DNA from 3 places in the Streptomyces sp. NPDC096176 genome. Region 3 is predicted to be linked to each of the others. Evidence: riboswitches for the same ligand, from Rfam matches in the RefSeq annotation. Region 3 holds a riboswitch; each other region holds the start of a gene.
What was found. A riboswitch is a leader RNA that binds a small molecule or an ion and turns the genes downstream of it on or off. The one in region 3 is predicted to bind cyclic di-AMP.

Region 1: linked by a shared signal. The riboswitch ahead of ACIQ7Q_RS15175 (transglycosylase family protein) and the one ahead of ACIQ7Q_RS32165 (peptidoglycan DD-metalloendopeptidase family protein) in region 3 are both predicted to bind cyclic di-AMP.
Region 2: linked by a shared signal. The riboswitch ahead of ACIQ7Q_RS25660 (transglycosylase SLT domain-containing protein) and the one ahead of ACIQ7Q_RS32165 (peptidoglycan DD-metalloendopeptidase family protein) in region 3 are both predicted to bind cyclic di-AMP.

What each region holds. Positions count from the first base shown of each region.
Region 1 is NZ_JBIWFV010000005.1:87,553-94,985, reverse strand. It holds gene ACIQ7Q_RS15190 (nucleoside triphosphate pyrophosphohydrolase) at 1-110, shown strand, start outside; gene ACIQ7Q_RS15185 (cytochrome P450) at 107-1,369, shown strand; gene ACIQ7Q_RS15180 (transglycosylase family protein) at 1,511-2,473, shown strand; cyclic di-AMP (ydaO/yuaA leader) riboswitch at 2,750-2,921, shown strand; gene ACIQ7Q_RS15175 (transglycosylase family protein) at 2,925-3,590, shown strand; gene eno (phosphopyruvate hydratase) at 3,919-5,208, shown strand; gene ACIQ7Q_RS15165 (septum formation initiator family protein) at 5,323-5,811, shown strand; gene ACIQ7Q_RS15160 (DUF501 domain-containing protein) at 5,871-6,389, shown strand; gene ACIQ7Q_RS15155 (exopolyphosphatase) at 6,515-7,433, shown strand, end outside.
Region 2 is NZ_JBIWFV010000010.1:12,490-19,922, forward strand. It holds gene ACIQ7Q_RS25650 (ROK family protein) at 1-116, shown strand, start outside; gene ACIQ7Q_RS25655 (glutamate--cysteine ligase) at 445-1,923, shown strand; cyclic di-AMP (ydaO/yuaA leader) riboswitch at 2,320-2,478, shown strand; gene ACIQ7Q_RS25660 (transglycosylase SLT domain-containing protein) at 2,483-3,280, shown strand; gene ACIQ7Q_RS25665 (hypothetical protein) at 3,382-3,936, opposite strand; gene ACIQ7Q_RS25670 (hypothetical protein) at 4,076-4,357, shown strand; gene ACIQ7Q_RS25675 (hypothetical protein) at 4,958-5,503, shown strand; gene ACIQ7Q_RS25680 (nitrous oxide reductase family maturation protein NosD) at 5,595-6,659, shown strand; gene ACIQ7Q_RS25685 (methyltransferase) at 6,712-7,433, shown strand, end outside.
Region 3 is NZ_JBIWFV010000017.1:79,055-86,487, forward strand. It holds gene ACIQ7Q_RS32150 (STM4012 family radical SAM protein) at 1-90, shown strand, start outside; gene ACIQ7Q_RS32155 (STM4011 family radical SAM protein) at 99-1,034, shown strand; gene ACIQ7Q_RS32160 (SGNH/GDSL hydrolase family protein) at 995-1,786, opposite strand; gene ACIQ7Q_RS32165 (peptidoglycan DD-metalloendopeptidase family protein) at 2,023-2,943, opposite strand; cyclic di-AMP (ydaO/yuaA leader) riboswitch at 2,946-3,103, opposite strand; gene ACIQ7Q_RS32170 (tyrosine-protein phosphatase) at 3,783-4,595, shown strand; gene ACIQ7Q_RS32175 (DUF6126 family protein) at 4,605-4,769, opposite strand; gene ACIQ7Q_RS32180 (helix-turn-helix domain-containing protein) at 4,787-5,377, opposite strand; gene ACIQ7Q_RS32185 (aspartate aminotransferase family protein) at 5,490-6,884, opposite strand; gene hpnH (adenosyl-hopene transferase HpnH) at 7,042-7,433, opposite strand, start outside.

The DNA.
Region 1 (7,433 bases), on a different contig from region 3:
CGGACGGCATCGACCCCGAAGCCGCGCTGCGGGCCGCCGCCCGCGCCTACCGGGACGCGATCCGGGCGGCGGAGGGGCACACCGGCGCGGCCGGTAACGTCGAGGGGTGAACGACCCCAACAGCGCCCCCGAACTCTTCACCTGGGAGTTCGCGACCGACCCCTACCCCGCCTACGCATGGCTGCGCGAGCACTCGCCCGTGCACCGGACGGTGCTGCCCAGCGGGGTCGAGGCGTGGCTGGTGACCCGTTACGCCGACGCCCGCCAGGCTCTCGCCGACCAGCGCCTGTCGAAGAACCCCGCGCATCACGACGAGCCGGCGCACGCCAAGGGGAAGACGGGCATCCCCGGCGAGCGCAAGGCGGAGCTGATGACGCATCTGCTGAACATCGACCCGCCCGACCACACCAGGCTGCGCCGTCTCGTCTCCAAGGCGTTCACACCCCGCAGGGTCGCCGAGTTCGCGCCGCGGGTGCAGGAGCTGACGGACCAGCTCATCGATGCCATCCTCGCAAAGCAGCACGGAGTGGGAAGCGGCGAGGCGGACCTCATCCATGAGTTCGCGTTCCCGCTCCCCATCTATGCCATCTGCGACATGCTCGGCGTCCCGCGCGAGGACCAGGACGACTTCCGCGACTGGGCGGGCATGATGATCCGCCACGGCGGGGGGCCGCGCGGCGGAGTGGCCCGCTCCGTGAAGAAGATGCGCGGCTATCTCGCGGAGCTGATCCACCGCAAGCGCCGGCAGCCCGGTGACGACCTCATCTCCGGTCTCATCAAGGCCTCCGACCACGGCGAACACCTGACCGAGAACGAGGCCGCCGCGATGGCCTTCATCCTTCTCTTCGCCGGCTTCGAGACCACCGTCAACCTCATCGGCAACGGGGTGTACGCGCTGCTGCGCAACCCCCACCAGCGCGAGCGCCTCCAGGCGTCGCTCGCCGCAGGCGAGAGCGAGTTGCTCGCCACCGGGGTCGAGGAACTGCTGCGTTACGACGGGCCGGTGGAGCTCGCGACCTGGCGGTTCGCCACGGAGCCGCTCACCGTCGGCGGGCAGCGGATCGCGTCGGGCGACCCCGTGCTCGTCGTCCTCGCGGCCGCCGACCGCGATCCGGAACGCTTCGACGAACCGGACACCCTCGACCTGGCGCGGAGCGACAACCAGCATCTGGGATACGGGCACGGCATCCACTACTGCCTCGGCGCGCCGCTCGCCCGGCTCGAGGGGCAGACGGCTCTCGCCACGCTGCTCCGCAGAATGCCGGACTTGCGCCTTGCGGGAGATCCGGCCGATTTGCGGTGGCGTGGGGGGCTCATCATGCGTGGATTGCGCACTCTGCCCGTTGAGTTCACGCCTCAAACAAACTGACGGCCCGTCAATTCTGTGACTTTCACGTGATCTCCGCTGCATCGACTTGTGACTCACGTTCGAATGCGGCTACGTTCACCGACGACTCGGCAGGCATCAGCAGGCCGTACAGTCCACAGCTGTCACGCGAAAGGCAACCGCATGCTCTCCGGGAACGGACGACACCGCCGACCCCGCCAGGCTCCGGCCCTCATTGTCGCGGCAGGGGTGACCGGTTCCGCCATCGCCATTCCGCTGCTCGGCGCGGGCTCGGCATCCGCGGCAGAAGCGAACGTGTGGGACCGCGTCGCGGAGTGCGAGAGCGGCGGGGCGTGGAGCGCCGACTTCGGCAACGGCTTCTACGGCGGGTTGCAGTTCTCCCAGGAGACCTGGGAGACGTACGGCGGTACGGCGTACGCGCCGACCGCCGACCTCGCGAGCCGCTCCCAGCAGATAGCGGTCGCGGAGAAGGTGGTCGCCGCTCAGGGCCCGCAGGCGTGGCCCGCCTGTGGCCCGCTCGCCGGGCTGACGGGCGACGGCGCCGACACCGGTGTCGACCCGGGCCTCCTGCCGCTGCCGGAGCAGAGCGACGCGCCCGTCGACGAGCCGTCGGCGGACACCTCCGAATCGACCGAGCCGACCGATTCAGAGAACACTTCGAACACTTCGGGCGAGTCCGGCGAGCAGGGTGGCGCCGACACGGCAGAGCCGTCGGGCGACGCCGCCGAGCAGCCGGCCCCCAAGGGCGGCGACCCGTCCGAGCCGGCCGCTCCTGACGCCTCGGAAGGCGCCACGGGGACGGGTACGGCCGATGATGCCGCCGGCGGCACCGGCAAGCACCGCGGCGCACCCGCCGGTGACGAAGCGGGAACCGGCGAGACGGGCGAAGCGCGCGATACCGGTCGCCATGCCTCACGGGGTGACGATTCCGCCCGTAACGGCGTGGACGAGGCAAGCGCCCCCGGTGCATACACCGTTCAGCCCGGCGACAATCTGTGCGACATCGCTGCCGAGCGGAAGGTCCCCGGGGGGTGGCCGGCGCTCTACGAGGCCAACGAGACGACCGTCGGGTCCGACCCCGACCTCATCCTGCCCGGTCAGCAGCTCGATCTGGGCCTGACGTAGGGCCAGTTCGCCGGGTGGTTCGCTGTTCTATGTCCGTTCTGTTCCAGTGAGACAAGCGTCTCTTTGCGGCAACTGGCCCAAATCGCCCCCCGATTCCGGCCACTTTGCCCCTCACCTGCGAAAACGGACACACTCGGACCGCCGGATTGGGCGATTTCTCCCCGATGTTCGTCTTTGAACATCGGGGAGCGCTGTGTTTACGGTCTGAACCGCTCGCCACCGCGGGCACCGTCGACCGTCACGCCGAATCCTGCCGTCGGTCGAAGGGAACACTCGTCGCTCACAGCGCCGAAGGCAGGAGCGGGGGACCCAAGGTAAGTGCCGGTCCCGGCCGTCCGCGAGGACGGCCGTCAACGGCTAGGGGTGGAGCCGCGCGCAAGGATGCGCGGCCGGGCACTCACAGGTCCGAACCCGACAGCTCACCTCGTAGGCGTCGGTGAGGAGAAGCTTCATGCTGCGTTCCAGCAAGGCCAAGCACCGTCGCCCCTCGAAGGCCGTCCGTATCGCCACGCTCGCCGGTGTCGCCGGTGCCGCCATCGCCGCACCGATGCTCGGCGCCACCTCCGCCTCCGCCGCGACCACCTCCGAGTGGGACGCGGTCGCCCAGTGCGAGGCCGGCGGCAACTGGTCGATCAACACCGGCAACGGGTACTACGGCGGCCTGCAGTTCTCCGCCTCGACCTGGGCCGCCTACGGCGGTACCGCGTTCGCCTCGACCGCCGACCAGGCGTCCAAGTCGCAGCAGATCCAGATAGCCGAGAAGGTCCTCGCCGGCCAGGGCAAGGGCGCCTGGCCGCACTGCGGCGTCGGCCTGTCCAGCGCCTCCCCCGAGAGCGGCTCCACCGAGCAGTCGAAGCCCTCCACCGAGCGCTCCGAGGCCCCCACCACGCGCTCCGAGCGCTCCGCGGCCCCCGCCCCGGCCGAGAAGGCCGCCCCCAAGGCCAAGTCCTTCAAGAAGGGCGACGGCGAGTACAAGGTCAAGGCCGGCGACACCCTCAGCACGATCGCGGAGGCCGAGAAGGTCAAGGGCGGCTGGGAGAAGCTGTTCGACCTCAACAAGGACATCGTCGAGAACGCCGACGTCATCCACCCGGGCCAGCAGCTCCACCTGAGCTGACCTCCCCCCGTGGGTGAGGGGCTCCCGCGCCGACAGGTGCAGGGCGCAACCGTCGCTCGTCACGGGATCCGAGCACCCCGGTCCGGCGCACCTTCCCCCGAACGCGCCGGGCCGGGGTTCGCTCCGTCAGGGGCCGGAAAAGGCCCAACATGGGTTACCGGCAGGTAGATCCGCCTCTGTTTGTCCGGTGGCGAGAGTCTTGGTGCCCTTTTTCGTCCCAGCGGGCGGGCATCGGCCTGCCTTTGCCCCCGGGCCGGTTAGGCTCTTGCCGCAAGGCCAAGCAGACCTCTGCACTTTTTCTCGCGTCACATCCCAGAAGGAGATGCTCGTGCCGTCCATCGACGTCGTCGTAGCCCGGGAAATCCTGGACTCCCGAGGCAACCCCACGGTCGAGGTCGAGGTTGGCCTCGACGACGGCAGCACGGGTCGTGCTGCAGTTCCGTCCGGCGCCTCCACCGGTGCGTTCGAGGCTCTCGAGCTCCGCGACGGTGACCAGAACCGCTACCAGGGCAAGGGTGTCGAGAAGGCCGTCCTCGCCGTCATCGAGCAGATCGGCCCGGAGCTCGTCGGCTACGACGCCACCGAGCAGCGCCTGATCGACCAGGCGATGTTCGACCTGGACGCCACCCCGGACAAGTCCTCCCTCGGCGCGAACGCCATCCTCGGCGTCTCCCTCGCCGTGGCGCACGCCGCCTCCGAGGCCTCGGACCTGCCGCTCTTCCGCTACCTGGGCGGCCCGAACGCGCACCTGCTGCCCGTTCCGATGATGAACATCCTGAACGGCGGCTCGCACGCCGACTCCAACGTGGACATCCAGGAGTTCATGATCGCGCCGATCGGCGCGGAGTCCTTCTCCGAGGCCCTGCGCTGGGGCACCGAGGTCTACCACACCCTCAAGAAGGTCCTGAAGGAGAAGGGGCTGTCCACCGGCCTCGGCGACGAGGGCGGCTTCGCGCCGAACCTCGACTCCAACCGCGCCGCCCTCGACCTCATCCTCGAGGCCATCAAGGAGGCCGGTTACGCCCCCGGCAAGGACATCGCACTGGCGCTCGACGTCGCCGCGTCCGAGTTCTACAAGGACGGCTCGTACGAGTTCGAGGGCAAGTCCCGCTCGGCCGCCGAGATGACCGAGTACTACGCGGAGCTCGTCGAGTCCTACCCGCTGGTCTCCATCGAGGACCCGTTGTTCGAGGACGACTGGGCCGGCTGGAAGACCATCACCGACAAGCTCGGCTCGAAGGTGCAGCTCGTCGGCGACGACCTGTTCGTCACCAACCCCGAGCGCCTCGCCCGCGGCATCGAGGACGGCGCCGCGAACGCGCTGCTCGTCAAGGTCAACCAGATCGGTTCGCTGACCGAGACCCTCGACGCCGTCGAGCTCGCCCAGCGCAACGGCTTCAAGTGCATGATGTCCCACCGCTCCGGCGAGACCGAGGACGTCACCATCGCCGACCTGGCCGTCGCCACCAACTGCGGTCAGATCAAGACCGGCGCCCCGGCCCGCTCCGAGCGCGTCGCCAAGTACAACCAGCTGCTGCGCATCGAGGAGATCCTCGACGACGCCGCGGTGTACGCGGGCCGCTCCGCGTTCCCGCGGTTCCGCTACGCGGACCAGTAGAGGGACCAGTAGAAGAAGTCGGTTCGAGGGCTGACACCCTCGCCTCCGTTCGTCCCCGGCCGCGGTCCCGTACCGTGTCCGGGGACGTACGCGCGTAACGGGGAGGCGAGAGACATGGCACGCAGGCCGTCCGGGGACCAGGACCGGTTCTCCACCTCGACCAGGCTGCGGTTGCTCGGAGAGCAGACCGCCGCCCGTGTCTACCGCTCCCAGAACCGCCGTCAGGCCCGCCGCTCCCGGTTGACCGGACGTGCCGCCTTCCTCGCCCTGGTCGTCTGCTCGATGGTCGTCGCCCTCGCGTATCCCATGCGCCAGTACGTCTCGCAGCGCGCCGAGATCGCCGAGCAGGAACGCCTGATCGACGACGCCGCAGAGCAGGTGGAGCAGCTCAGGGACGAAAAGGCGCGCCTCCAGGACGACATGTACATCCGGCGGCTGGCCCGGGAGCACCTGCACTACGTGCAGCCGGGGGAGACCGGCTACACCGTGATCGACCCCGAGGCCGCGGAGGAGCAGCGCGAAGACGACGGCGCGGCCGACCGGCCGTGGTACTCGAACGTATGGAACGGCGTGGACAGCGCCGACGGTGCCGACCGCGAGTAGATCCGCGGCACCGGCAAGTCAGCGAACCAAGCAGCGAACAGGCAGCGAACAAGGCAGGCATGGAAACCCCTCCACCCACCACCGAACCCACCGAGCCCACCGACGCGGACATCGCCGCGTTCAAGGAACAGCTCGGCCGGCCGCCGCGCGGCCTGCGCGCGATCGCGCACCGCTGCCCTTGCGGGCAGCCCGACGTCGTGGAGACCGCCCCGCGGCTTCCCGACGGCACGCCGTTCCCGACGCTGTACTACCTGACGTGTCCGCGGGCCGCCTCCGCGATCGGCACGCTCGAGGCGAACGGCGTCATGAAGGAGATGACCGAGCGCCTGGCGACCGACCCGGAACTCGCCGCCGCGTACCGGGCCGCCCACGAGGACTACATCACGCGCCGCGACGCCATCGAGGTCCTGGAAGGCTTCCCCAGCGCGGGCGGCATGCCGGACCGGGTGAAGTGCCTGCACGTCCTGGTGGGCCACTCGCTCGCGGCCGGCCCCGGGGTGAACCCGCTGGGGGACGAGGCGATCGCGATGCTGCCGGAGTGGTGGGCGAAGGGCCCCTGCGTCTCCCCCGAAGCCTGACCGCGCCCACCCCGGCCCTTCCCGACCTTCGGACGGTGGCAGGCCACCGCGTGCACCGCGATGGCCTGCCCTCGTCAGGCAGGGGGCAGAGTGGGGAGAGAACCCATCCCGAGGAGACCACCCCAATGACCCGCGTCGCCGCCATCGACTGCGGCACCAACTCCATCCGCCTCCTGATCGCGGACGTGGAGCCTGCCACCGGAAAGCTCGTCGATCTCGACCGCCGGATGACCGTCGTCCGCCTCGGTCAGGGCGTGGACCGTACGGGGCGACTCGCGCCCGACGCGCTGGAGCGGACCTTCGCGGCCTGCCGCGAGTACGCCGCCGCCATAAAGGAGCACGGCGCGCAGCGGGTCCGTTTCGTCGCGACCTCCGCCTCGCGGGACGCCGAGAACCGCGACGAGTTCGTCGGCGGTGTCCTCGACATCCTGGGCGTGGAGCCGGAGGTGATCAGCGGTGACCAAGAGGCCGAGTTCTCCTTCACCGGCGCCACCAACTCGCTGACCAACCGCCCCGATCTGGCGAAGCCGTATCTGGTCGTCGACATCGGGGGCGGCTCCACCGAGTTCGTCGTCGGTGAGGAGCACGCACGCGCCGCCCTGTCCGTCGACATCGGCTGCGTACGGATGACCGAGCGGCACGCGCCGAGCAGCCCCGCGACGGCCGAGCAGATCGCCGCGATCACCTCGGACGTCGAAGCGGCACTGGACACCGTCGAGAAGACGGTCCCCATCCGTCAGGCGCACACCCTCGTCGGGCTCGCCGGCTCGGTGACGACGGTCGCCGGGATCGCACTCGGCCTGGACGCGTACGACTCGCAGGCCATCCACCACTCGCGGATCTCCTACGAGCAGGTCGAGGAGGTCACCACCATGCTCCTCGACTCCACGCACGACGAGCGCGCGGCCATCGGCGTGATGCACCCCGGCCGCGTCGACGTGATCGGGGCCGGGGCGCTCGTCCTGCTCACGATCATGCGGCGTATCGGCGCCCGCGAGGTGGTCGTGAGCGAGCACGACATCCTCGACGGCATCGCCTACAGCA
Region 2 (7,433 bases), on a different contig from region 3:
CAGCGACTCTGCCGCTCGCCGACTTCTTCGCCGGGGGCGGCAGGCGCCCCGCGCCGACGCCCGGGGCGGCCGCCCCGGCGTGGCGCACGGCGCTGGAGGGCCGGGTCCCGAACTGAGCGGATTGCGTGTTCTCCCCGGCCATGCGTGTGCGGCCGCACAGCCCGGGGTCAAAGAAGCGTGCAGCGTCTTTCGCCACGGTCCTGGGGCTCGGGGCGGGCCGGGGCCGTAGCGAAAGACGGGCTCGGGGCGGGCCGGGGCCGTAGCGAAAGACGGGCCCGGGGCGGGCCGGGAACCGGCTGTCGCCGCGGCCCGAGCGGGCTTCCGGGCAAGGCTCCGCGGCGGCGCCTCGCTGCCGTCCGCTGCCCCGGTCACCGCTGGTCCGGGCAGCCGGTGAGTGGGACGCTGTGGGGGAAGGTGTCTGCCCGACGAGAGCGGGAGGGCCCGATGGGACGTGACGTCCCGGCGCTCGTTTTCACCCGTGACGATCGCCGCCGGTACCGGGACAAGATGCAGACGTGCCTCGACACGTTCGCGACGATGCTGAGCGAGGCGCGCTTCGAGTCGGAGCGGCCCCAGGTGGGTCTCGAGATCGAACTGAACCTGGTGGATGCCGCCGGGGAGCCGGCGATGAAGAACACCGACGTGCTCGAGGCCATCGCGGACCCCGCCTGGGACAGCGAGCTGGGCCGGTTCAACCTGGAGATCAACATCCCGCCGCGGACACTGACCGCAGGCGGCCCCGACGCCTGGGAGCAGGAGATCCGGGACGCCCTGAACCACGCCGAGCAGCGGGCCTCCGAGGTCGGGGCCCATCTGACCATGATCGGCATTCTGCCGACCCTGCGGCAGCGGGACGTGGGCGAGGCGGCGCTCTCGGAGAACCCGCGCTATCGGCTGCTCAACGAGCAGGTCTTCGCGGCCCGGGGCGAGGACCTGCGGATCGCCGTCGACGGGGTGGAGAGGCTGCGCACCTACGCCGACACGATCACCCCCGAGGCCGCCTGCACCAGTACGCAGTTCCACCTGCAGGTCTCGCCGGGCGAGTTCCCCGCCTACTGGAACGCCGCGCAGGCGATCGCCGGGGTCCAGGTCGCGCTGGCGGCGAATTCGCCGTTCCTCTTCGGCAAGGAACTGTGGCGCGAGACCCGGATCCCCCTGTTCGAGCAGGCGACCGACACCCGCCCCGAGGAGATCAAGGTGCAGGGGGTCCGGCCGCGGGTGTGGTTCGGCGAGCGGTGGATCACCAGCGTTTTTGATCTCTTCGAGGAGAACGTGCGCTACTTCCCCGCCCTGCTGCCCCTGTGTGACGACGAGGACCCGCGGGAGAAGCTCGACGGCGGGGACACCCCGGAGCTGCCCGAGCTGACCCTGCACAACGGCACCATCTACCGGTGGAACCGCCCCGTCTATGCCGTCGCCCACGGCAGGCCGCACCTGCGCGTCGAGAACCGGGTCCTCCCCGCCGGCCCGACCGTCGCCGACACCCTCGCGAACGGCGCCTTCTACTACGGGATGACACGCGCACTGGTCGACGAGGAGCGGCCGATCTGGTCCCGGATGTCGTTCCAGGCCGCTGAGGACAATCTGCACGCCGCGGCGCGGCACGGCATCGACGCGGACCTGTACTGGCCGGGCATGGGCGAGGTGCCGGTGGTCGAGCTCGTACTGCGGCGTCTGCTGCCCATGGCCCATCGCGGTCTCGAGCTCTCCGGCATGGACGCGGCGTGGCGGGAGCCGCTGCTGGGGATCATCGAGCAGCGCTGTGTCACCGGCCGAAACGGCGCGGTGTGGCAGGCGGAGATGTACCACCACATCGACGCCACGAGCCGCGTCGACCACCATGAGGCGCTTCGGCTGATGACGCGGCAGTACATCGACTACATGCATCTGAACGCGCCGGCGCACACCTGGCCCGTTGACTGAGTGTTCCTCGCTCGTTCCGTAGGGGGCCGGGCGACCTGCCCGGCGATGCTCACCTATGTCCGGTATAGGGGTCTTTTCTCCGCATTAAGTTTGTAAGTCGAATTGCCGCGTATTCCTGTTGGTTGGGGTTCCTTGGGGGTTATGGGGCAACCCTGGAGGTTGCCCCGATCCCCCGTGATGTCGGTCACCTGGTCCGCTCTGTGTGGATACCGCCGCGCGGGCCATTTCCCTTCTCTGGGGCGGAGTTTGAGCCTTTTGACGCGACACTGACAATGCGGATTTCCCGTCAGGGGGAGACGTCCGCTTTGTGATGTGGAATTCGGGACTTGTTCCGCCGGGATCCTCTCGCTTAACGTCACCGTCAATCCGGATGGACCGCCGAATCCTGCCGCCGTCCGGTAAACCGCACCCACTCACGTACGGCAGGAGCGGGGGAACCAGGTAAGCCGCCGATCCGGAATCCCGGAACGGCTCGGGGTGAAGTCGCCATCAGCTGCGACCGGGCATCTCCAGCCCGAACCCGACAGCTCACCTCGCAGGCGACGGAGAGGAATTCGCCATGCCCACAAAGGGTAAGCACCGTCGTCCCAAGTCCCGTTCACTCACCCGCGGGTTCGTGGCAGCGGGCACGGGTGGTGCCGCACTCGCCCTCCCGCTCATGGGCGCCACCACTGCTCAGGCAGCGCTGCCCGTGGCCGCGGAGAAGGCCGTCGCGCCGGCCACCGTGGCCGCCGCCGCGCAGGTCGCCGCACAGAAGTCCAAGGCCGTCACGTACTCCGTGGTCGCGGGTGACTCCCTTTCCAAGATTGCCACCAAGTATTCTCTGAGTGGCGGCTGGAAGGAGCTCTTCAACGACAACCGGAGAGCCATCGGCCACGATCCGGCACTGATTCGCCCCGGTCTCGAGCTCACGATCGGTGCAAAGTCCCCGGCCAAGGAAAAGGCCGCGCCCAAGAAGGCCGACCGGGCCGCCGCGACCGACCGCGCGGACCGCTCGGAGCGGAAGGCGGCCCCCGCGGCCAAGCCCGCCACCTACGCGAACAACCTCGACGGCTGGATCAAGGAATCGCTGGCCATCATGGGTCAGCGCGGAATTCCGGGAACCTACGAGGGAATTCACCGCAACATCATGCGCGAGTCCTCCGGCAACCCGCTGGCCATCAACAACTGGGACATCAACGCCGTCAACGGCACGCCCTCGAAGGGCCTGCTTCAGGTCATCCAGCCGACCTTCGACGCCTACCACGTCCCCGGCACGGCCAACGACCTGTACGACCCGGTCGCCAACATCACGGCCGCGTGCAACTACGCCGCCGACCGGTACGGCTCGATCGACAACGTGAACGGCCCCTACTGACGGGACCGTTGCGACGGCCGACAGGCCGCAACACTTCACCGGGCCGGAGCCCGGGGCGTCCGGCGGCGCCCCCGGTCTCCGGCCCCGTGTTGTGCCGGTCTTCAGCCCCGCGCGGCCACATGGAACGAGGACAGCCACAACACAACGGCCGCTCCTGCCCCCACCACAACGCGCACGGTCTCGTCCGTGTACCCGGCCAGGGCGACGGCGGTGCCGACGACCGCGACAACCGTCAGCAGAACAGCCGTCCAGGTGTACTGCCACTGGTCGAAGAGACGCGCCAGCGGAAAGAAGTGCAGACCCACCACGAGACAGATCCCCGGCGGGATCAGCTCGGCGTGGCCCGTGGCGTTCGAAGCGGCGATCACCGCGAAGATCGCGACGACCTCGAGGGCGTTCACGAGGCCGACCCCGCGGTTCCACTTCCCCGGCAGCCGCACCATGCGGCGTGCGGTCCCCGCGGCGCCCCGGAACGCAGCAACAACGGCCGCGACGGTCAGCGCCGCCCCCACAATGCCGACTACGACGGCAGCAGTCGTCGATGCGAGCCCGGAACCGGCCGCGAAGGCCCACACCAGGGCGAAAACCGCGAGAACCACGGCGCCCCGGCGGCGCAACTGCTGAGTGAGTGTCAGGCGCTCCGTGTCGGTGGTCATGGCCGGAGGCTACAGCGATCCTCCGGTCCCAGAACGGTAGTTGGGCAACCAGCCGCGACCACGGGATGAGTACGAGGTCCGGACGTTCTGAGTACCCGCCCGGATCCGCCCGCACCCCCCTCACCGGTCGAATCGGAGCATGCTCCCTGAAGCCCTCCGCCACCCGCGCGTCCGCAACGCCACCACAGCCGGCACGGCCCTTGCCGTGACCCTGCTCCCGCTCGCGGTCGGCGTCCTGCTGGCGAAGGCCGCGGCCACGGACCCGATGACACCGGTGAATGCGATGATCACCAGCGGCGGCCATCGCGCCCGCGTCACCCGGGCCCAGTGGCGCGGCTGCGGCAGGAGCGCCCTCCGCCACTGCCGCACGGCCCGCACCGCGGTCCGCGCCCGGTCGGGCCGCCACACTCCCGCGGCGTGAGGCTCCACGCGTGCCGATATGAGCCGGATATGGACCTGTTTCCGTGTTGCTCGTGGGAAGACGGCCATGACAGCATTCCGTGGTCCTTTCGGCATGGCCACCGTCGGTGCGTAGGGCGTGGCGTTCGCGCAGTGCATCTCTGCGAACCCCCGGGTGCCCGCCTCGCCCGCCTGCTGGGCGCGCATCAGCTCGCCCAGTGGAGCCACGCACGCGGTGCCGGGCACGACGCGGTCACGCTCGTCGTCGGCCGAACTCACTGCGGACGCCGAGCTCCACGGCTGCGTACGGGGTCAGGACTGTGCCCTGCACCTCGCCTGCGACAACCACCGCGGCGTGACCCGGATCGAGGTGCCCGACACCCAGCCTGCGCGGCCGGCCCGTACCACCCCCTGTCCCCGACATGGCAAGGAGTTGTGGGCCGAGTGCGCCCTGCCTATCAATGGAGCCGGCTTCGTGGCCGGGGTGGTGGTTGACTCCCTGCCCGGAATCAGTCGATCGCGACGCGACGGTGGAACACCGTCGCCGGTGGGTGAGGAGACGCGGAGGTCGATCGGCCGACCGCATTGGTCTCGTACAGGTTCGTCGTCCATACTGCCCGCCGTGGAGCAGCAGATAGATCCGAAGACGAAGATCGAAATCGGCGTGGGGACGGACCCGGCGTACATCCCGGGACTCACGGCGCCCGCGCCTGCCGTCAAGGGTGGGGAGGAGGGGGAGAAGAGGGCCGAGGAGACCGTGCCCAAGGACGAGGCCGAGGGCGAGACCGTTCCCGTGGCCGAGGGCGACGAAACCGGGGCGGCGGCCGACGAGGCGGACGCACCCGCCGAGGAGCCGGACGCCGAGGCCGCCGATGACGACGACGCCGACGGGCCAGTCTTCGAGGCCCGCGACCGCCGCGGTTCGATCACCGCCGACCGCACCGGCATCCGCTTCACCCTGGACGACCAGGAGGCGGACTTCCACTGGGACGAGATCGGCGCCGTCGAGGTGAGGCCGGCCCGCTTCGGGCGCCGGTTCACGGTCACCGTCCACGTGGCGGCCAACCGCTGGTTCAACGCCGACGTCGAAGCGCCCGCCAGGAGCCGTCTGAGCGAGTGGACGGCGGAGCTCGACGCGGTCCTCGACGCCTACTTCGAAGAGTCCTGACGGCCTGCGGACCACGTCTGGGCGGGGGGAAACAAGCTCGCCCAGGCGTGGTTTGCGCCATTTTGGGTGTTCTGCCGCTTAGTTTCGGTTTATGACAAAGCGACAAACGACCGTCCTCGGCTGCACGGCTCTGCTCGTCGTGTCCGGCCTCGGCGCCTCCGCCCCCGCCCATGCCTCCGTCACACACCAGGTGCAGCCCGGCCAGTCGATCCAGGCTGCCGTGAACGCCGCACAGCCCGGCGACACGATCAACATCGCCGCCGGCACCTACAAGGAAAGCGTCCGCATCACCAAGCCCCGCCTGACCCTCCAGGGAGCGGGCGCGCGGACGGTGATCAAGCCGGCGGCCAAGCCCGCGAAGACCGACTCCTGTGCCGCGGCCGGCAACGGGATCTGCGCCCTCGGTACCAAGGCGCAGCCGCTCGAAGAGGTCCGGATCCGCTCGCTGCGGCTCAGCGGGTTCGCCAAGAACGGCATCTGGGCCGCTTGGACCGACCGGCTGACGGTGCGCCACGTCACCTCCGAGAACAACGGGACCTGGGGCATCGCGCAGGAGCGGTCCATCCGTTCGGAGCTGCGGCAGAACGTCGTCCGCAGCAACGGCGACGCAGGCATCTTCGTGGCGAACACCGTCAATGAGGAGGCCGGTGCCACCGACACCAAGGGAACGGTCGTCAGCGGCAACCGCATGATCGACAACCGCATCGGCGCGACCATCCGCCGCGTGCGGAACCTGACGCTCCAGGGCAACGAGATCACCCAGAACTGCGCCGGCGTATTTCTCGTCGGCGACGAGACGGTGCCCCGAGCGGGCGCGCTGACGGTCCGTTTCAACCACATCTACAAGAACAACAAGCACTGCGACGCCACCGCCCGGCTGCCCGAGATCCAGGGCACGGGCATCGTCCTCACCGGCATCGAGGACACCCTGGTCGAAGCGAACCTGATCCGTGACAACGTGGGATCGGCACCCATGTCCGGCGGCATCGTGCTGTTCAAGAGCATCGTGGGCACCGCCGGCACCGACAACGTCATCAGGCACAACCTGGTGACGGGCAACGGCAAGGCGGACCTGGCCAACAGGGACACCAAGGGCACCGGAAACACCTTCGCCGGGAACGTGTGCCGGGCCTCCGAGCCCGCCGGCCTGTGCTGACCGATCGGATGGAGCCCACAGGCCCGGCCCACTCACGAAAGACTGAGACCGCATGACCACTGCAAGCGCAACACCTCAGACCGCCATGCGGCTGAGGGAGCTCGTCTTCGGTGCCGCCTGTGCCGCGGCCGTACGCGCGGCGGCACGGCTGGGTGTCGCGGACGCCCTCGGCGACGCACCGGCGACCGCGGAGGAGCTCGCGGCACAACTGAAGGCCAACCCGAGGGCGTTGCGGCGAATGCTGCGCGCGCTGACCTGCTACGGGATCTTCGCCGAGGAGGACGGCAGGTTCGTCCACACCGACATGTCCCGGATGCTGCGCGAGGACGACCCGCACAGTCTCAAGTACATCGCCCTGTGGTGCACCGAGCCGTGGACCTGGGACGCCTGGCCGCTCCTCGACGACGCGGTCCGGACCGGCCGCAGCGTCTTCGGCGGCCTGTACGGCAAGGAGTTCTTCGACTACCTGCACGAGGACGCCCACGAGTCGGCCCAAGTCTTCAATCGGGCCATGACCACCTCCAGCATGCAGTCGGCGCGGGACGTCGCCGAACTGCTCGACCTAGAGGGGGTCAAGACCGTCGCGGACATCGGCGGCGGTCAGGGGCATGTGCTGGCGAGCCTGCTGGAGAAGCACCCCGGGGCCACCGGGACGCTGCTCGACCTGCCCCGCGTCGTCGCCGCAGCCGATCCCCGGCTGCTCGAGGGCGGCTCCCTCGCCGACCGGGTCAGCATCGTCCCGGGCGACTGCCGGCAGACCATGCCGGTCGACGC
Region 3 (7,433 bases):
CCCGAGGGGCTCGCCCACTCGGACGCGCTGGGCCCCGAGCTGTTCTCACCCGCGGTGCGCGCCGCCATGGCCACGTACGAGCTGAAGTGAGCCCGTCCATGGACCTGACGATCCTTTACCGCGGGCCCCTCGCGTCCTGCGACTACGACTGTCCCTACTGCCCGTTCGCCAAGCGCCGCGACAGCCGAGAGCAACTGCGCGCCGACCGAACGGCGCTGGAGCGTTTCACGGCGTGGGCGGCGGCGCAGAGCGACGACCGTCTGTCGGTGCTGTTCACCCCGTGGGGCGAAGGGCTCGTCCGATCCTGGTACCGGCAGGCCATGATCGAGCTGTCGCACCTGCCGCACGTCCGACGGGTCGCGATCCAGACGAACCTGAGCTGCCGCACCGACTGGCTGTCCGCCGCGGATCCGGCGAAGCTCGCCCTGTGGTGCACGTATCACCCGGAGCAGACGCCGTATGACCGCTTCCTCACTAAATGCCGGGATTTGAGCCGGAGGGAGATCCGGTTCAGTGTGGGGATCGTCGGCTTCCCCGGCCAACTGGAGCAGGGGCGCCGGCTGCGCGCGGACCTGCCCGAGCACGTCTACTTGTGGGTGAACGCGCCCGAGGGGCACCAGCTCTCAGACGCTGAGGCGGACGCCTGGACCGAGCTCGACCCGCTGTTCCCCTACAGCCGCCATCCGCACCGCTCGGCGGGCCTGCGGTGCCGTACGGGCGAGTCGGTGATCTCCGTGGACGGCGAGGGGACCGTTCGCCGATGCCACTTCGTGCGGGCCGAGCTCGGCAATCTGTACGACCGCTCGTACCGCCGGGCGTTGCGCCCCCGCGCCTGCCCGCTCGCCGCCTGCGACTGCCACATCGGCTATGTCCACTTGGAGACGCTCCCGCTGTACGACGTGTTCGCGGGCGGCGTCCTCGAACGCATCCCCTCGGCGCTCCCCGTGGCGGAGCTCCCCGCGCAGGATCTCCCCGCGCAGGGGCGCGCCCTGCCTCAGAGCGGGAGCAGGTCGGGGCGCTTGGCCTCCACGTGATCGCCGGAGCTCTCGCCGCGCAGCCGCCGTCCGATCCAGGGGGCGAGGTGTTCGCGCGCCCATTGGATGTCGTCACGGCGCACTTCGAACGCCCCTCGCGGGGGCAGCGGCGGCCAGGGCTGGTCGGGGTCCGCGGGGACCTCGAGTCCGAGCACCTGCGCGGCGCGCAGGGCCACCCGGGTGTGGCCTTCGGGTGACAGGTGCAGCCGGTCCGCGTCCCAAGCACGCCGGTCCTGGACGGACTTGAGCGACCACAGGTCGAGCACCGGGCAGCCGTAGCGGTCCGCGATGGCCCGCACATGGGCCGTGTACGTGGCGATCCTGCCGCGCAGATGCCGCAGGACCGGCACGTCGCGGGTGTCGAAGCCGGTGGTCACCATGACGGTGCCCACCGAGCGCGTGAGGTCGGCGACGGCCCGTTCGAAGCGCTCGGCGACGGCGTCCGGGTCGGAGCCGGGCCTGATGATGTCGTTGCCACCGGCGCAGAAGGTCACCAGGTCGGGCGCGAGTTCCTTGGCCCTGGGCACCTGCTCCTCGACGATCTGGTCGAGGAGACGCCCGCGTACGGCGAGGTTGGCGTACCTGAAGGTGTGTTCCGGCCTACGGTCGGCGAGCAGGACCGCGAAACGGTCCGCCCAGCCGACGTATCTCCCGTCGGGCCCCGGGTCCCCCACGCCCTCGGTGAAGCTGTCACCGATCGCCGCGTACGACCCGAATGCGTTACTGATCTCTGTTCTCGAATCGTCTGCCACGAGAGCACATCTTTCCTTTACGGATGTGACCTACGCGACCGTAAGGAGGGGTTGACGCGGGGTGATCTTTGCCACCGGTCAAGATTCGGCCAACCCGGAATACGCGGAAGCCCCCGCTCCGCGTTGTGCGGGGCGGGGGCTTGCCGACGTGGACCGCCGGCCGGTGCTTGCCGCACCGGAGGCGAACACCATGTCAGATCACCTGGGACCCAGGGCGATCGGACGGTTCGGAGGGGTCAGAGGGAGACGCCGTGCTCCCGGAGGTAGGCCAGCGGGTCGATGTCGGAGCCGTAGCTCGGGCCGGTCCGGATCTCGAAGTGCAGGTGCGGGCCGGAGGAGTTGCCCGTGGAGCCGGAGAGGCCGATCTGCTGACCACCGGACACGGACTGACCGCTGGAGACGCCCAGCGAGGAGAGGTGGGCGTACTGGGAGTAGGTGCCGTCCGTGTGCTGGATGACGACCTCGTTGCCGTACGAGCCGCTCCAGCCGGCAGAGACGACGGTGCCGGCTCCGACGGCCTTCACGGAGGTGCCGGAGGAGGCGGCGAAGTCGACACCGGTGTGGTAACCGCTGGACCACATGGCGCCGGAGGCGCGGTACGGCGTGGTGACGCCCGCGTCGACCGGGGCGGAGAAGCCGGACGCCGGGGTGGATGCCTCCTTCGCGGGAGCCTCCTTCGCCGGAGCCTCGGCCTGCGGCGCGGCGGGCCGCGAGTCGTCGCGCGAGGGACGGGTCTGCGACTCGGAGCGGGGCTCGGGGTCGTTCTTGACCTTGGACTTGGCGCCGATCGTCAGCTCGAGACCCGGGTGGATCAGCGCGGGGTCGGCGCCTATGGCGCGGCGGTTGTCGTTGAAGAGCTGCTTCCAGCCGCCGCGGACGTTCTGCTCTTCCGCGATCTTCGACAGGTAGTCGCCGGCGACGACGGTGTACGTCTTCGGGGCCTTCTTGGCGCCCTGAAGGGCGGCAGCCTCGACGGCGCCGGGGGCCGCGGTGGCGGCCTGCTCCGGAGCTGTGGCCGGTGCCGCCGCGGGTGCGGCGTTGGCGGAGGTGGCGCCGAACAGGGGCAGCGCGATGGCGGCGCCACCCGTACCGGCGACAACGAAGCCACGGGTGATCGGGTTGGTCTTGGGACGGCGGTGCTTACCCTTTGCGGGCATGGCGCTTTCCTCTCCGGCGCCTGCGAGGTGAGCTGTCGGGTTCGGGCTGGAGATGCCCGGTCGTGAACGTGCACGACTTCACCCCAAGCCGTCCGAATTAACCGGAATCGGCGTACTACCTGGGTCCCCCGCTCCTGCCACACGTGGGTGGGTTCGAATTCCGGTCGGCGGCAGGATTAGGCGGTCCGTCCGGATTGAGCGTGACCGTAGGCGAGTCGGGCAGTCCCGGACAAGCCACGATTTTCCCCGATCAATGACGGGGGTGATATCAACAGGGATTTCCCGGTCACCCTCCGTGGACAACGGAGCATCAATTCCCTTGCCGAGGAGGGAATTCGTGTCACCGACGCGGCCACAGAACGTCACGGATATGACGCTGCTCACGGACCGCAGCCCATCCCCCCTGCTTACGGGGCACGTTATGCCTAAACAGCTAATTCGGACAGAACATACATTTAGCCATCTACTCCCGCACTTACCGCAGCGCGCTACGGCCCCTCGCTTTCCACCTCCACCGAAGGAGCAAGAATGTGGCCGCCGGTCACGGCCACGAGGGGGCGATACCGCTCCCTGCCACCGTCGCCCGTAATGAACGCACTCGATACAGATGCACCATTTCGCCCCCACCGGTGAGGGGCACCCCTTCGCAGGACCGGACAGGTCCCCGTACATCACCCGCCGTGCGGACCGTCGGGGCTGCGCACCCGAGGAAATCGGCACGCGTCCGTCAACACCGTTGGTTCATGGCCGAGATGAGTGCCTCATGAACGAGTGTCGTATGGTCGAAGCCGCGCCATCGTCGGCGACCAGCGCCGACGGCAGTACCTGAAGGAGTCCTCGTGACGCAGCAGCTGCCGCAGGCCCCCTCGACAGAGCCGGAGCTGACCGGTGTCCGCAACTTCCGGGACGTGGGCGGACTGCCGACCGTGGACGGGCGGCGGGTGCGGCACGGCCGGCTTTTCCGCAGCGGACACCTGGCGCACGCGACGGCGAGCGACGCGGCGTTCCTCACGACCCTGGGACTGCACACGATCTTCGACTTCCGCAACGCCGCCGACCAGCGGCTGGAGGGCCCGGACGTCGAGCTGCCCGGCGTGCGCAATGTGAATCTGCCGCTGAGCGACCCGGCCGACGGCGCCGAGTTCTGGAAGATGGTCCGGGACGGCAATCTCGATCAGCTCAAGGCCATCCTCGACGACGGCAAGGGCGCAGGGCGGATGATCGCCTCGTACCGCATGATCGTCAAGGAGCGGACGGCCGAGCACAGCCAGGTTCTGCACGCACTGGCCGAGGACAGCGTCCCGGCCCTGATGCACTGCGCCGCCGGCAAGGACCGCGCCGGGCTGTCGATCGCCGTGTCACTGCTGGCCGTCGGCGTGGAGCGGGACGCGATCGAGGCGGACTACCTCAAGTCCAACGACCCGCACCGCCGTTACAAGGTCCGGCGCACCGACAGCTCCCCCACCGGAATGTCCCCCGAGGTGATGGAACTGCTCAGCCCGCTCTTCGACGCCCGCGCCGAGTACCTGGCCGCGGCCTTCGACGCGATCGAGGAGAACTGGGGCACACCGGAGCGGTACCTCACCGAGGGCCTCAAGCTCTCCCGCGAAACCCGCGAGCGGCTGCGCACACGACTTCTCGAAGAGGGCTGAGGCACCGGGTCACTGGTTCTGGCCACCCACCAGGAACAGCAGGTAGAGGAATCCGGCGATGACGTGGCCCGCGATCAGATAGAGGAAGAGCCGGATCACCAGCCCGCGGGGAAACCGCTCCTCACTGGAGCTCTCGCCGCCCGTGGCGCGTCGGTCCAAGGGGTCGTGGGACATGCCTTCGATCGCCTTCCTTACCGGTCAGAGGTGGGGTGCAGTTCCGAACTCTGCAGCAGTGTGTGCACGAACAGCAGCTCGGCCCCCTCGGGGCCGGAGGCGGCGATGCGGTGCGGGGTGAGCGAATCGAAGTGCGCGCTGTCTCCGGGAGCCAGGTCGTACACCGTGTCGCCGAGGGTGAGACGGAGCCGTCCCTCCACGACATGGAGCCACTCCTCGCCCGGGTGCACGCGCTCCAGATCTCCCTGGACACCGTACGGGACCGTCACACGGAGGGCCTGCATCGCCCGGCCGGGGGCTCCGGCCCGTCGGTAGTGCCAGCCGTCGGCCGCCGCGGGTTCCCGGCGGGCGCGGACGACCGGGTCCTTCTCCAGCGGCTGCTCGCCGAGAAGCTCCGCCACCGTCGTACCGTAGATCCGGGCAAGGGCGAGCAGCATCGGCAGCGAGGGCTGTCGCCGGCCCGTCTCCAGTCGGGAGAGGTGGGCGGGTGACAGTCCCGCCCGCTGGGCGGCCGACTCGAGGGTGAGTCCGCGGCGGCGGCGCAGTTCACGCAGCCGGGGCGCCATCTCGGGCAGCTCGTCACGCGCCGGCTCGACGGGGGTGGTCATGCCTCCATTGCGCCAGAATCCTGCCTCTGAGGCAAATTCCTTGCCCCAGAGGCAAAACCCCTCACCCGCGCCGTTGACGCCGATCGCGGCAGCCCGACGCCCCGGGCCCGGCTCAGCGGTTCGCGACCGCCTGCCTCACCAGTGTCTTGCCGAAGTCCCACATCAGCCCGCCGCCCCCATGGGCGTCTTCCATCACGGCTTCGAACGCCGTCACGAAGCGGTCGACCTCGCGTTCGCCGATGATCAGGGGCGGAATCAGTTTGATCACTTCCATGTGGTCCCCGGAAACCTGCGTGAGGATCCGGTGCCGCTGCATCAGCGGCACCACCACCATCTGCGCGAAGAGCCCCTTGCGAGCGGCCTGCAGCACGGTCCAGCGGCTGCGCAGCTTGATCGACTCCGGGCGACCGAACTCGATGCCGATCATCAGGCCGCGTCCGCGTACGGCGTGCAGCAGCTCGTAGCGGTCGACGAGCGCCGCCAGCCGTGCGCGCAGCAGCTCCCCGGTCACCCGCGCGTTCGCCACCACATGCTCGTCCTCCAGCACGGAGAGCACGGCGAGCCCGGCGGCCATCGCCTGGGCGTTGGAGCCGAAGCTCGCCGAGTGGACCAGCACCCGGTCCATCGACGAGTAGACTTTCTTGAAGATCCAGTCCCTGCCCAGGGTGGCGCCGACGGGCACATAGCCGCCCGACAGGGTCTTGGCCACACAGACGAGGTCCGGCTCGACTCCCGCCTCGTACTGGAAGGCGTAGAAGTCGCCCGTGCGCCCGAGCCCCGTCTGCACCTCGTCCACGATGAGCAGGGCCTTGTACTTGTGCAGCAGTTCCTGGGCCGCGCGCAGGAACCCCGGTGGGGTCGGGTGCACCCCCTTGCCCTGGACCGGTTCCACGACGAAGGCCGCCACATCGCCGCGCACCAGCTCACGCTCGAGTGCGGCGAGGTCGCCCATCGCGATCGCGGTGTCGGGCAGCAGCGGGGCGAAGCCGTCGCGGAATCCGGGCTCCCCGTTGACCGAGAGCGAGCCGGTGGTCAGCCCGTGGAAGGCGTGCGTGCAGTACAGGATCCTCGGTCGGCCCGTCGCGTACCGGGCGAACTTCAGCGCCGCCTCCACGGCCTCCGTGCCGCTGTTGCCGAAGTAGACCCGCTCCAGGTGCGGGGTGTGGGTGAGCAGCTTCTCCGCCAGCAGCCCCGGCAGTGGCTGGCAGTCGAAGCGGGTCAGATCGGCGAGCTGGGCGTCCAGCACGTCGTGCAGCGCCTTGCGCACGACGGGGTGGTGCCTGCCGAGCCCCATCACCCCGAAGCCCGCGAGCATGTCGAGGTACTCGTTGCCTTCCACGTCGTAGAAGTAGGCGCCCTCGGCCCGCTGGTAGACCTTGTCGAATCCGATGGTGTGGAGCATGCGCGGCAGCTGGTGGTTGAGGTGCCGGGTGTGCAGCTCGTACCGCTCGGCACCGCGGCTCGCCAGGAGTTCCGCCAGGTCGAAGCCCTTGCGCTGCTCCGTCATTCCTCGGCCCTCCTCGACCTCCGTCATTCCTCGGCCCTCCTCGACCTCCGTCATTCCTCGGCCCTCCTCGACCTCGGTCATTCCTCGGCCCTCCTCGACAGGGACGCCTCCCGCGCTCGGGGCGCAGGAGGAGTGGGTGAAGGTCACACGCCGACGGTCATCGACCGCTCGACAGCGTCTCCCGGGCGGCCCGGAGGGACTCCTTGAGCGAGCCCATGGTGGCGAGCACGGCGGTGGGCTCGTAGCCGCAGTGGGCCATGCAGTTGGCGCAGCGCGGGTCCTTGCCGCGGCCGTACTTCCCCCAGTCGGTGTCCTCGACGAGTTCGCGGTAGGTCGGGACGTAGCCGTCGCTCATCAGGTAGCAGGGGCGCTGCCAGCCAAAGAGGGAGTAGTTGGGGATCGCCCACGCCGTGCAGGGGAAGTCGGCCTTTCCCTCCAGGAAGTCCAGGAAGAGCGGCGAGTGGTTGAGCCGCCAGCGGCGCCGGTTGCCGCCGGCGAAGGACTTCCTGAACAGTTCCCTCGTCTGTTCGACGCCGAGGAAGTGCTCCT